DNA from 2 places in the Vibrio sp. 1580 genome. Region 1 is predicted to be linked to the other one. Evidence: riboswitches for the same ligand, from Rfam matches in the RefSeq annotation. Region 1 holds a riboswitch; the other holds the start of a gene.
The links. Region 1 has a riboswitch for lysine ahead of lysC (lysine-sensitive aspartokinase 3). Riboswitches for the same ligand answer to the same signal wherever they lie in the genome.
Positions count from the first base shown of each region.

Region 1 (7,461 bases):
GGCTTGTTCATTAGTGCTCTTATCATGACAGTGCCCATTCTGTACCCAAATGCGAATAGCAGCTTGGCAGCCAATAAGCTCATAGGCCTGTGGTGTGGTGTCCTGTTCTTTATTGTTTTACAACAATTTCATTTCAGTAATAAACATCGCCAACGCCTATTATGGTTCATTGTCCTTGCGGTTGTTATCGAAGCCATTTTTGGTTTGACACAATATCTGTATCTCAAACCAGGCAATCCGTTTGGTTACGACACGGTGGCCAATCGTCCTTATGGTATTTTCCAACAGCCCAATGTAATGGCCAGTTTTCTTGCGACAGGGTTGGTGATTGCCAGCTATTTACTTGCACGTCAGCCCTACAAATACGATCGTAAGTTAAGCGATGTTTACCTTCTCTATGCCGTACCAGTTTTAACTTTACCACTAATTGTGGCGTTGGCTTCACGCACTGGTTGGTTAGCCTCGGTCATCGCCGTGTTGTTGGTCATTCCATACATGTACCGCTTTGCAACCAAAGGGCGCTTTATCCGCTGGGTTGTGTCACTTGTAAGTGGGCTCTTACTCTCAGTCGTTGTCATGCATCTTGCCTTTCCTGATGGAGGTGGGTTAGCCGCAGAAAAAGTAAATATGGAGTCTCCTCGAGCGTATACTTTTCCGCAAACATTAGACATGGTGATTGAAAAGCCTTTTACTGGTTATGGATATGGTAAGTTTGAATCTGAGTACATGCTGTATACGGCTCGTCAACATGCCCTAAATGAGAATTACCCAGCTGGTTTGCCAGCCATGGATCATCCGCATAACGAGCTGCTTTACTGGGGAGTAGAAGGTGGCTTGCTGCCAATACTCGGCATCTTCTTAGCGATGGCACTGGTACTGTATCGAATCTATCAAGCCAAACGCGGAACTCGTCTTGCGTTGCTGGCCTTGTTTATACCTATCGTATTGCACTCACAACTGGAATACCCTTTCTACCACTCTCTCGTGCATTGGTTGATCTTCGTTATCCTACTGTACTGGGTCGATCAGCGCGTCTCTCGTTATCGACAAGTCGGCTTTAGTAATGTAACCAAAAGCTTGCTGCGTGTTTTTAGTTTGGTACTTCCCGTTGCGTTTACGTTTTACATGGTAAGCGCATTACATACGAATTATGTATTGACGAAGTTTGAGACCACTAGACCAACTAACCCTGATATTCTGAATCAAGTCAGTAACCCTGTAGTTTGGAAAGACAGGTTTGATTGGGATGTCTATAGCACGTTTTTAAACCTTGGGCTGTACCAACAAGACGCAACCTTGATTCAGCCTTATATCGATTGGTCGCTAAAAATCATCAAAGATAAGCCTCGCCCTGCATTTTATAATAATTTGATTTTGGCCTACCAAGGCTTAGATGACTCAAGTAAAGCGGAGCAAATTAGAGCTGAAGCGCAGTTTTTGTTCCCGAAGATTGATTTCAGTGACGTCAATTACCAGCCACCTTCTCAAGCAATATCTGCCTCACCAGCCCCCACTTCAGGAGCTGAGTAATAAATACCAAAAAGCGAAGGGATGACCTTCGCTTTTCTTTATCTCATTGCTGTATGATTTTATTCAGTGAGTGACTCTTCTAACGCTTTTAAGCACAGCGCAACGTTTTCAGATCGAGCGCCGTAACCCATTAAGCCAATACGCCACGCTTTACCAGCTAATGCCCCAAGGCCTGCACCAATTTCTAGGTTATAGGTTTCTAGCAAGTGAGCACGAACTTTTGCTTCATCAACTCCTTCAGGCACGTAAATCGCATTTAATTGTGGCAACCGATGGGCTTCGTCCACAACAAATTCAAAGCCTAACTTTTGTAAGCCATTTTTGAGTTTTTCATGCATCAGTTGGTGACGAGCCCAAGCGTTTTCTAATCCTTCATTTTTCAGTATCAATAAAGCTTCATGAAGCGCATACAAGCTATTAACTGGCGCCGTATGATGGTAACTACGCTTGCCTTCTCCACTCCAATACCCCAAAACTAAACTCTGATCGAGGAACCAACTCTGTACTGGTGTTGTTCTTGCTTGAATCTTTTCAATCGCGGCAGGAGAAAACGTCACTGGTGAGAGCCCTGGTACACATGACAAACATTTTTGACTGCCAGAGTAAACCGCATCCAGTTGCCACTCATCCACTTTTAACGGCACACCACCAAGTGACGTCACCGCATCAACAATAGATAATGCATTATGCTGTTTCGCCAGCTTACTCAATGCTTGAGCATCACTGACTGCACCAGTTGAGGTTTCCGCATGCACAAAAGCAAGAATTTTTGTATCTGGGTGCTGTTCGAGTGCTTGCTCGACTTTATCAATGGAAACAGGCGTCCCCCACTCATCATCGACGATAACAACTTCGCCACCAGCACGGACGACATTTTCGCGCATGCGTTCACCAAATACACCGTTACGGCAGACGATCACTTTGTCGCCTTTCTCGATCAAGTTTACAAAGCAGGTTTCCATCCCTGCACTACCTGGCGCTGAAACCGCAATAGTGAACTCATTGTCAGTTTGAAAGGCATACTTCAATAGCTGCTTGAGCTCATCCATCATACCGATAAACAGAGGATCAAGGTGACCTACAGTAGGACGGCTTAGTGCTTGTAACACTTGAGGATAAATATCAGAAGGACCAGGTCCCATTAAAATACGGTGAGGCGGAATAAAGCTTTGGATCGACATGTCAGCTCCTTGATTATCTTTTATCCTGAGCATTCTAAAAGTTCTATTCAATAACATGGCTCAGGTGTAGGGTTCTTCACCCTAATAGATTTTTCCTCTATCAGCAATTAGCCGTAAGTATGGAGGTCAAACCAGTGTCACAAAATCGTTAATAAAAAACACCATAAAGGTTGAAATATTGATTGACATTAAGGCCTCAAAACCGTTCAATGTTTGAGCTTTATGTAGAAGAGGAGCGCTACCCAGGTAGATGATTTGTGGAACCGCAATTCCAACACCAATCATTGAGGGGGAGTAGTGCCGAGGTAAGTCAAAGTTGCAGGATTTGACTTGTCGGTTGAATTGGGCTGAATCCCATCAACTGTCATCAGCGCAGTCTGATGAAGGGCTTCTGAGGGTAAATTTTTCAAATAGCATTCTAAATACCTCTCTTTTTGCTCTGTTCCTTTTCTCACTAAACATTGGATGTACAATTTTTTAGGAAGTCGTGGGAGAACGCAGTGAGCGCATTTAACGTAGCTAAATTCGGTGGAACCAGTGTTGCCAACTTTGAGGCAATGAGTCGTTGCGCCACCATTATCGAAAACAATCCAAATACTCGCCTGGTCGTGAGCAGCGCTTGCTCTGGCGTCACCAGCCTATTGGTAGAACTCGCCAACGGTGTTCAGGATCAAACGCACCGTACTGAGCTGCTGCAAAATCTGGCCAACATTCATGACGCCATTTTAACTCAGCTCGAAGACAGCACGAAAACTGCTGCCGAGGTGTATGGCATATTAGATACCGTAACCAGCCTGGCCGAGGCTGCATCTATCCAAGCTAGTGCGAAGTTAACCGATCATTTAGTCGCATGTGGCGAACTCATGTCGACGCATATTCTAACTCAGTTAATGTGTGAGCGAGGCATTCAAGCTGTGCGCTTTGATATCCGCGATGTGCTGCGTACTGATGACAACTTTGGTCGCGCAGAGCCAAACATTGAAGCAATTTCGACGCTTGCGCAAGATAAACTCGTACCACTTTGCCAACAATCCGTTGTTGTTACTCAAGGCTTCATAGGATCTGACGAAGCCGGTAATACAACAACACTAGGTCGAGGAGGCAGCGATTACAGCGCCGCCTTAATTGCTGAGAGCGTCAAAGCGGCAGGGTTAGAAATCTGGACTGATGTTCCGGGCATCTACACAACAGATCCGCGAATTGCGCCAAAAGCCTCACCAATTCCTGAGATCAGCTTTAGTGAAGCTTCAGAAATGGCTAACTTTGGCGCTAAAATCCTTCACCCTTCTACGCTAGTACCTGCATTGCGCCACGACATTCCGGTATTTGTGGGGTCATCGAAAGAGCCTGAAAAAGGGGGAACTTGGATTCGCCACCAAGTCGAAAGCTCACCGTTATTCCGTGCGCTAGCTTTGCGTTGTAACCAAACCATGGTAACGCTACGCAGCGCCAATATGTTCCACGCATACGGTTTCTTAGCAAAGGTCTTTGAGATCCTTGCAAAGCATAAGATCTCTGTCGATTTGATCACGACATCTGAAATCAGTGTATCGTTAACACTTGATCAAACTGATACATCTGGCGGAGCACCACAGCTGCCGCAAGCTGCACGAGAAGAGTTAGAAGAGTTATGTAAGGTAGAAGTTGAACATGACCTATGCCTCGTTGCTCTCATTGGTAACAACATGAGTGAGAGTAAAGGCTACGCGAAACAGGTTTTTGGCACGCTAGAAGATTTTAACCTACGCATGATTTGTTATGGCGCTAGCCCTCACAACTTATGCTTCTTGCTCCATGAATCGGTATCGAAACAAGCCATACAAAAACTCCACACGGAGTTGTTTGAGAAGTAAGTTCAACTCAATAAAACAAAGGGCTGCGTATCTGCAGCCCTTTGTTGTTTCATTAGTTGTTATATTTGGACGAGGTAAACATCAATTTAACCATTAATGTTTGGCCCTAACCATTTTTCAGCCTCGATCCTATCCCACCCCTTACGATCGGCGTAACTCTCTAGCTGATCTTCTTGGATCTGTGCGATCGCAAAGTAACGTGAGTCAGGATGAGAGAAGTACCAACCAGATACTGACGCACCCGGATACATTGCATAGCTGGAGGTTAGAGTCATGCCAATATTCTCTTCCGCATTAAGTAGCTCCCAAAGCGGTCCTTTTTCAGTATGCTCAGGGCACGCTGGATAACCTGGTGCAGGGCGAATACCTTGGTATTTTTCACGAATGAGATCATCGTTAGATAAATCTTCATCCGCAGCATAACCCCAAATTTCTTTACGGACACGCTCATGCAAATACTCAGCAAACGCTTCGGCTAGGCGATCCGCCACCGCTTGAATCATAATTGCGTTGTAATCATCTCCCTGTGCTTTGTATTCATCAGCAAGCTCTCGTTCACCAATACCACCAGTGACAGCAAATGCCCCTATCCAATCATGTTTACCCGACTCTTTAGGTGCGATGTAGTCGGATAAACAATAGTTGAATCCTTTTGGTTTCTCGGTCTGTTGTCGCAAGTTACGTAATACTTTCACAACGTCGGTACGAGTTTCATCAGCATAAACTTCAATGTCGTCCCCCACGCTCGCAGCAGGGAATAAGCCACACATTCCACGCGCTTTTAACAGGCCTTCTCGCTCAACTCGATCAAGTAACTCGTTGGCATCTTCGAATAAACGTTTTGCTTCTTCACCAACTTCTTCATGTTGGAAAATTGTTGGATACTTACCCACAAGTGACCAAGTCATAAAGAATGGTGTCCAATCGATGTATTGACGTAATATAGCCACATCAAAATCATCGAAGATATGAATGCCAGGCTTAACAGGCACTGGAGGAGTATAAGCTTCCCAATCGATCGCAACTTTATTCGCTCGAGCCGCTTCTAATGTCACTGGTTTGGTTCTCGGTTTCTTTCGATTATGTTGATCACGTACTCGTTCGTAATCAGCTTGAAGTTTTTCAACAAATTCAGGGCGACGTTCATCTGACAGAAGAGAAGTACATACGCCCACTGCACGTGAGGCGTTGTTCACGTAAACCACTGGATGCTTGTAATTTTGCTCAATCTTAACTGCTGTATGGGCTTTTGACGTTGTTGCGCCACCGATGAGAAGAGGTAAGTTAAAGTCGAGACGCTCCATCTCTTTTGCAACATGCACCATTTCGTCTAATGAAGGCGTGATCAACCCTGATAAACCAATAATATCGACGTTTTCTTCTTGCGCTACTTTTAAGATCTTTTCGCAAGGAACCATGACACCAAGATCGATAATTTCGTAGTTATTGCACTGCAATACAACGCCAACGATATTTTTCCCGATATCATGTACATCACCTTTGACCGTCGCTAGCAAAATCTTACCGTTTGTTTGTCCCACCTGCTTTTCTGCATTGATGTAGGGCTCCAGATGCGCGACTGCTTGCTTCATCACTCGTGCAGATTTTACGACCTGAGGAAGGAACATTTTACCTTCACCAAACAAGTCTCCGACGACGTTCATCCCATCCATTAGTGGGCCTTCAATCACCTCTAATGGCTTTGAAGCGTTGACACGAGCCTCTTCGGTATCATCAACGATGAACTCAGTTATTCCTTTCACTAACGCGTGCTCTAAGCGCTTTTCAACAGGCCAAGTTCTCCACTCAAGTGCAGAGGCATCCTCCTCTTTACCTACCCCTTTGCCTGCATATTCCGCCGCGATATCTAACAATCTCTCAGTGGCGTCATCACGACGGTTAAGAACGACATCTTCCACAGCCTCACGCAATTTTTCAGGCACGTTATCGTAGATTTCTAACTGACCCGCATTCACAATCCCCATATCCATACCATTTTTAAAACAGTGGTAGAGGAACACCGCGTGAATCGCTTCACGTACATAGTTATTGCCACGGAAAGAGAATGAGACGTTAGAAACACCACCCGAGATCATCGCATGTGGTAAATCACGTTTGATATCGCCAACGGCTTCAATGAAATCCACCGCGTAGTTATTATGCTCCTCGATCCCCGTAGCAATGGCAAAAATGTTTGGGTCAAAAATGATGTCTTCTGGTGGAAAGCCCACTTCATCAACAAGAATTCGGTAAGCGTTGGTACAAATTTCTACTTTGCGCTCACGTGTATCTGCTTGCCCAATCTCATCAAACGCCATCACAATCACAGACGCACCGTAACGGCGGATCAACTTAGCTTGTTCAACGAATTTCTCTTTGCCTTCTTTGAGAGAGATCGAGTTAACAATGCCTTTGCCTTGGATGCACTTAAGACCGGCTTCAATAACCTCCCACTTGGAAGAGTCAACCATGATTGGTACTTTTGAGATTTCAGGTTCTGACGCACAAAGGTTTAAAAAGCGAACCATACAAGCTTGTGCATCCAACATGCCTTCATCCATGTTGATATCGATAATTTGAGCGCCATTTTCAACTTGTTGACGAGCCACATCGAGCGCTTCATCGTACAGCTCTTCTTTAATCAAGCGCTTAAAACGCGCAGAACCGGTTACATTCGTACGCTCACCGACATTGATAAATAAAGAGTCTTTATCAATCGCGAGTGGCTCTAAGCCAGACAAGCGACAAGCAACGGGAAGTTCAGGTAATTGACGAGGGGCGATATTTTCAACCGCGAGTGCCATTTGGCGAATGTGCTCAGGAGTTGTACCACAACACCCACCAATCAAGTTTAAAAAGCCACTTTGAGCCCACTCTTTAACATGCTTAGCCATATC
Region 1 is NZ_JAWOVT010000014.1:89,007-96,467, forward strand. Features, by position in the region: gene R7093_RS19905 (PglL family O-oligosaccharyltransferase) at 1-1,530, shown strand, start outside; gene R7093_RS19910 (pyridoxal-phosphate-dependent aminotransferase family protein) at 1,590-2,711, opposite strand; lysine riboswitch at 2,932-3,110, shown strand; gene lysC (lysine-sensitive aspartokinase 3) at 3,212-4,564, shown strand; gene metH (methionine synthase) at 4,651-7,461, opposite strand, start outside.

Region 2 (7,461 bases), on a different contig from region 1:
CGTAATCTCCCGCAGATTCAGGCGACCAATCCCCAAGGAAGATAGAGCCTGCATTATCAAGTAGAGGTAGAAGCTCACGAGGGTTCTTAGTCTGAACAATCAAGTGCTCAGGACCGTAGTAATTGGAAATAGAAACTGACTGCGTCATCGACTCGGAAATAATGATCAAGCTTGATGCCAGAGCCTTTTCTGCGATGTCTGCACGAGATAGCTCCTTAAGCTGACGTTGAACCGCATCCGTCACTTGATCAGCAATCACAGGAGAAGGAGTCACCAATACCACTTGAGAATCAGGACCGTGTTCTGCTTGGCTCAAAAGATCCGCAGCGATAAAGTCTGCATCTGCGGTTTCATCGGCAATCACAAGAACTTCTGATGGCCCTGCTGGCATATCAATCGCAGCACCGCGGAAATCATTGCTAACCTGTCGTTTTGCTTCGGTCACGTAAGCATTGCCCGGACCAAAGATCTTATCTACTTTCGATACAGTCTCGGTGCCATAAGCCATTGCAGCAACTGCTTGGCCACCACCGACGTTGTACACTTCATCAATGCCACACAGCTTCGCGACATAAAGGATCTCATCAGCGATTGGCGGTGGAGAACAAAGAACGACTTTACGACAACCTGCAATTTTTGCAGGAACGCCGAGCATCAAAACAGTCGATGGCAAAGGCGCACTGCCACCAGGAATGTACAAACCCACTTTTTGAATTGGACGTGTTACTTGTTCACAAAGAACACCTGGCTGCGTTTCCACCTTGATCGGTTGCGGCTTTTGCGCTTTGTGGAACTTAGAAATATTGGCGTAAGCTTGCTCTAGTGCGCTCTTCATTGACTCTGACAAACGCTCTGACGCTGCCTTAATTTCCTGAGAAGAAACACGAATGGATTCAGGCTTAACACGGTCAAACTTTTCTGTCAGCTCAATAAGAGCAGAGTCACCTTCTTCTCGAACTTTAGCAATAACTTCGGCCACAGCAGTGGTGATATTGGCACCTTCTGCAATAGCAGGGCGCTCCAAAATAGAGTCTTGCTGATTCTCACTTAATGATTGCCAAACGACTGTTCTCATGATGCTTACTCCATCATTTTTTCAATTGGTAGAACGAGAATTGAACTTGCGCCCAACTCTTTCAGCTGTTCCATTGTTTCCCAGAATAGGTTTTCAGAACTCACTAAGTGAACAGCCATTTTCTGCTTATCTGCAGAAAGAGGAAGAACAGTTGGGTCTTCAGCACCTGGCAGTAGTGCTTTAATTTGATCTAACTTCTCTGCTGGGGCGTGAAGCATAATGTACTTAGATTCTTTCGCTTGCTGCACGCCTTGCATGCGAGTTAACAGCTTTTCGATTAGCGCCACTTTGTCTGCGTCGAACTCACCAGTGCGTTGAATCAATGTCGCTTTTGATTTGAAGATAATTTCAGCTTCTTTAAGGCCGTTCGCTTCCAGTGTTGCACCTGTAGAAACCAAATCAGCGATAGCATCAGCGAGACCCGCGCGAGGGGCAACTTCTACAGAGCCTGTCAGCATACATGTAGAGAATGGAACGCCGGCTTCATCCATGTACGCTTTTAGAAGTTGAGGATACGTTGTAGCAATACGCTTGCCAGCTAAGTCTTGTGGACCGTTGTACTCTTCGTCCTTGTCGATTGCGATAGATAAACGACAGCCACCAAAATCAAGTCGACGAAGCTGAACAAACTCGCAGGGTTCACCTAATGCTTTGCGGTCAAGGCGAACTTCTTCTAGTTCATTTTCGCCAATAAAGCCAAGGTCAACCACGCCATCCATAATTAAACCTGGGATGTCGTCGTCACGAACCAAGAGTAAATCAATTGGCATATTTTCAGAATGGACAACTAAACGCTCGCCCATTACGTTGAACTTTACGCCGCACTGTTTTAGTAGAGCTTGACTCTCTTTGCTAAGACGACCTTTTTTCTGAATTGCGATTCTTAAACGTTGTGTTTGCATTGCTTTGTCCCTATGCAAGATTTTGATATCTAAGTATTTTTCAAACTAATAAAACTAAAAAACCCTCGGGAGATTGAAGTCTCCCGAGGGTTTAAAATCTGCTTTTACTTTGATTTTACCTCCGGGAGTTTCCTGCCTCCCGGGTATGCGTACATCGCCCGAAAGACTAGATTGGGTGATGATGGTGATGAATGTTCATTACAAAATTACGCATACTTATTTCAAGGCTCTTCTCATTTGCTTTGTTACCAACCACACTAACCAAGCTGATTACTTTTTTCAACCCTTAATTTTAAAAAAATTCGAATTGTATAATACAAATAAAAAAGGAGGCCGAAGCCTCCTATAAATTTACTTTTTAAATCAGTGAATTACGCACTCTGGCAAGACGCTATTTTAGACTTTGAAAGCCATGACAAAATAGCGCAAACGATAACGAATGTTATCGACGCTGCAATGAACGAGAACGCTATTGAAGCAGTCATACCAAGGGCAATAAAGCCGACGCATGAAACAAGCGCGACTGATAATGCATAAGGTAGCTGTGTTGATACGTGATCAATGTGGTTACAACGTGCACCCGTCGATGACAAGATAGTCGTATCTGAGATTGGTGAACAATGGTCACCGAATACCGCACCAGCTAAAACCGCACTCAGCATCGGTAGCATTAGCGCTACGTCTGTTGCGCCAGCCATGTCTCCAGCGATTGGAAGCATGATGCCGAACGTACCCCATGAAGTACCTGTTGAGAACGCCATCAGGCCAGACAACAAGAATAGGATAACTGGGAGCCAATGAGGGTTGATATTGCCCTGCGCCATTGTCGAAAGGTAAGTACCAGTCTTCATATCACCGATAACAGAACCAATGGTCCAGGCAAATACTAAGATTAGAATCGCACCAAACATAGACTTAGCACCAATCCAAAGTGTACGTGCGATCTCAGCCATTGGTAGACCTTGCTTCACAACAGTAAACAGTGCAACTGCTAAGCCAAGCAAGCTACCGTAGATTAGTGATGTACCTACATCTGTATTTTCAAAAGCACCAAGAAGCGCAAACTCCTTACCATCAGCAGCCAATGCTTGGCCACCCGTGTAAAGCATTGAAGCGATAGTCGCGATAATCAGCGTCACGATAGGAAGTATCAAATCTGACACTTTACCCTTTTCACTTTCACGGATATCTAGCTCTTCGTTTAGGTCATGCGCTTCTTGCGAGTCATTTTCTTTGTCTTTATCAAAGCCACGACCTTGCGATGCAGAGATCTCATGCTCACGCATTTTACCAATATCAAGACCAAACCACGCAACAGCGAACACCATTAGCAGCGCAAAAACGGCGTAGAAGTTCATTGGAATAAGACGAACATATGCGCCAAGAGCCGAATACTCTGTGATCCCATGTGAGACTAAGATCCCGCCAATAATAGTAATAATGTAAGCACCCCAGCTAGAAGCAGGCATAATTACACACATTGGAGCAGCGGTTGAGTCTAGAATGTACGCAAGCTTAGCGCGAGACACATAAAAGCGATCGGTTACTGGGCGAGAGATCGCACCAACAGCAAGGCTATTAAAGTAATCATCGACAAAAATGAATACGCCTAAAAAGGCGGCAAGAAGTTTGGAGCCGCGTTTACTCTTCACTCGAGATTGTGCCCATTCAGCAAAAGCACGAGTACCGCCAGATAGCGTTAATAAAGCTGTTGTCATACCTAATAAGATTAGGAAACCAACAATGCTCATGTTCCAAGTGTTAATTCCGCCATCTTCAATAAAGACAGAAGAAACTTGAGAACTGACGTAACCTGCGGTGTCGCTGATAGACCAGCTATTAAGTAGCACCGCACCTAGCACGATACCTACACCCAAGGAAACTAATACACGTCGAGTCAAAATCGCCAAAGTCAAAGCGACAATAGGTGGCAATAATGAAACAGGAGAACTAGAAAAATCTATTAAATTCATGATCTTCAAAAACCAAAGTTTGGCTAGAGATCTACTGCAGACAAGTCACGTAGCATACGATACGTGCTCATGTTGAACTTAGCGACAGGGAAGCGAACACTCCACCCAACCCTACAGTAGCGCTCCATAGTTTAATGTGAATATATACTATGGCAGTGTTGTTCCTTTCAGATACAACCCCAGCAAGTAACTTTGATGAGTTACTTACTTCGGCAATCTTCGCCTTCCACTATTATTCATTGGCATCACCCCAATAATAGCTACTCTTCGAGACCGCGCCTCTACGGCAACAACAAACAATTAACCACTAACTGTACAAATTAACAACAAATTGTCTGCAATATTGCATCAGGTGGCAGCCATTGTACTTATGATGAGAGTCAATGCAACACATCAAACTAAATTAAACAAATAAATAATGACTGAGATAATTTATAAACCTTGCCTACTTCCATAAGTTTTGTGCAACTGAAATCACATCAATCATGTTATTTATGAAACATTATTACTACCTTAGAAATATCATGGTTTATCTTATATCAATAAATTAAGGATATATGACACAGCATTAAAGATGGATGCTTCATATTTTTAAGTAATAACTCAAATTTTTCTATAAAAAGCCAAGCTGTCACTCTCTCTATACAATAATGATTGTTGATTTTAGTTCTCATCTAATAATGATTTATTTCGAGTGTAATAATATTAATTGCTTTAAAAAATAGTCAAATTTAAACAAAATCTTGATTTAGCATTTGCACATAAGGAAAAGATAAAGTTAAATATAAGGACTCTTTGTTTATTTATAGATTGGCATTATTTAATCGTAACGATAAAAAGTGCCCAACACATTAACCTTTTAATAGGAATCGTTATGTCAGAGCTGACTAAAACCCTTCTAAATATCCGTAGCCTTCGTGCATTTTCTCGTGAGCTGACTCTAGAACAATTGGAAGAAGCTCTAGATAAACTCACTACTGTCGTAGATGAGCGTCGTGAAGCAGAAGAAGCAGAACGCGCAGCACAAGCAGAGCAAGAAGCTAAGCTTGCAGAGATTGCTGAGAAAATCGCTCAAGACGGTATTGACGTAGAAGCACTTATTACTGCGCTATCTGGCGAAACTAAGACGAAAGGCAAAGCGAAGCGCGCACCTCGCCCTGCTAAATACAAATACACAGATTCAAACGGTAATGAGAAAACTTGGACTGGCCAAGGTCGTACACCTTCGGCGATTCAAGAGCAACTTGATGCAGGTAAATCTCTGGATGAGTTCCTAATCTAGATCCGTGCTATTTTTTAAAAGGCTCCCATAGGGAGCCTTTTTTATTTAAACCATTACAAATAAAAAAGGCACATTTCTTAATGTGCCTTTTACTTTAGTTACAGAATAGTTAATTAAATCGCTTCGTATTAACGTTCCCAGTATGCTTCTTCTAGACTATCTTCTCGCTCAGGAAGTCCGCGCGACAATCGTGGTGAATGTTGCACGAGAACTTCGTAGCTCGCGCGGTTTGCGTATTTGCAGACTTGAGAAAAAGAAGAGTAAGTTAAATACTCGTTACTGTGCTTGCTTGAATTAGGCACATTTTCTTTATGGTATTTATTTGCTGCCATATCATGAAGAACAGCAGATAACGCGGCATCACCTGCGCCATTTGTATTCTTAATTTTTTCTGGGCCACCCATATATGGCGAGATATGCGAGTACACTTTTATTGGCGTCTCGCATGAGTCTTTTTTCGCCGGGCGACTAAATTCATAACGATTAAATTCAGCAATTGACCCTGGAAGCAATGGCAAAGAAGTTTCGCGCTTCGCGCTATCTTCCGTATACCCAGCCATAAATAGACCTACAGGACCCGCCGTGCACAATACTAGATCAGCCCACTCCAATGTTTTATCAGACGCAGCAAGTGGATCAGATTCCCCCGTCAGAGCTTCTGCTTCATCTTCATTCATCGCAACGACTGAAACGTTATCTCGAATGAATTCTTGCCAATATTTAGGGTCATCTTGAATAACAAACTTTGTGCCTAAAGTCAGAACAACAGGCACATCATTCTTTTTCGCGTACTCAATCGCTTTCATTGTTGCTTCCGGCATTGGGTCGCCGTCTTTGCAACGTACTAGATATGACGTCAGTACAAGTGCTGATGCATTTTTAAAGATTTTCTCTGGAATGCTATCAGGATGGAGTTGGTTCATTTGCCCTTCGCTGATAGCAAAAGTACGTTCACCGTCTTCTGTGATAAGAGCAAAACAACGGCCAATTGCACCATCTACACCTTGTAGGTAGTTCAAGTCCATGCGGCTTGATGTATTACAAAGATAACGGTAACCGTAGCTGCCAATCTTAATATCCTGGCTCATCACTCCAAGTAGTGTGGAGCGGTCATCAGCTAGCACGGAGTAGTTATGTAGCGTGTTACCAATTGTACCGCCCGCATACTCATTGGTAATCAAGTTCTCTTCTTTCAGTTGCTGGTATAACTCTTCTGCTCTTTCGTCATCGATAACCAAAGAGTGACCTTTACTCAGACCGTACTTTTCAATCACATCCGTTGTAACTTTTGCTTCAATATCAACCAAGGTTTGGTCAATACCAATGATGTGAGTGCGCGTCATCTTCTTGCTTTCTTGTGCTTGGCTCACCAGCGGGTCACGAGCATGAACAGGAAAATAGTGCTTCGATTTGCGTTGTCCAGGAAATTTCATATTGTCAGTCTGAGTAAGGGGATGAAAAGGAGAGCGGATTCTATACCGCTAATAATAAAGCAGCAATAAAAGCGATTATAGCAAACGTTTGCTGACTACTTTTTTCTTTTAGGTGGCTTATTCACCTTCCATAAAGCTGAGATCTGGTAGTTGCTCAAGGTGCTCGCTATAACGCTTTAGGTTGAACTCACCTTCATTCTTCATTACATCAAAAATCTCAATTGACATCGCACATGCCATCATCGCAACCGCATCTTCACGTGGTGTGCCAGTCATCATTAAACGCATAAGGGTTTCTTTTACTTTAAGCGGGTTGCCATCTTCGAGCTGATTTTCAACAATTTCAATCAACTCACTTTCTTGCATAAGTTGGTTTTCTTCTGTCATTTGGTGTTTCCTCTTGGATTTTGGCCAACTATGCCATATATACCTCTTCTATACTTGCGAAATTACTCGTTCGAATCTTTGTTGAAGAAAAATCCAGCGAAACGAATTGTGATTTCGATCTCGGATCTGTCACCGGTCTGTGGATTCTGATAGAATCTGCATCCCGTTTATTTAAGTGGTGTTTAGTAATGTCTGATAACAGCCAAAAGAAAGTCATCGTCGGTATGTCCGGCGGCGTTGATTCATCTGTTTCCGCGTATCTTCTAAAGCAGCAAGGCTACCAAGTAGAAGGCCTTTTCATGAAGAACTGGGAAGAAGATGACAACGAAGAATATTGTACAGCGGCAGAAGATCTTGCTGACGCTCAGGCAGTATGTGACAAGCTAGGCATCCACCTACACACTATCAA
Region 2 is NZ_JAWOVT010000007.1:128,270-135,730, forward strand. Features, by position in the region: gene hisD (histidinol dehydrogenase) at 1-1,075, opposite strand, end outside; gene hisG (ATP phosphoribosyltransferase) at 1,081-1,977, opposite strand; His leader region at 2,031-2,168, opposite strand; gene tet(35) (tetracycline efflux Na+/H+ antiporter family transporter Tet(35)) at 2,349-3,950, opposite strand; lysine riboswitch at 4,060-4,242, opposite strand; gene R7093_RS13165 (H-NS family nucleoid-associated regulatory protein) at 4,825-5,232, shown strand; gene R7093_RS13170 (inosine/guanosine kinase) at 5,361-6,665, opposite strand; gene R7093_RS13175 (hypothetical protein) at 6,783-7,052, opposite strand; gene mnmA (tRNA 2-thiouridine(34) synthase MnmA) at 7,241-7,461, shown strand, end outside.
Region 2: it holds a riboswitch for lysine, as region 1 does, so the genes downstream of both, tet(35) (tetracycline efflux Na+/H+ antiporter family transporter Tet(35)) here and lysC (lysine-sensitive aspartokinase 3) in region 1, are expected to answer to the same signal.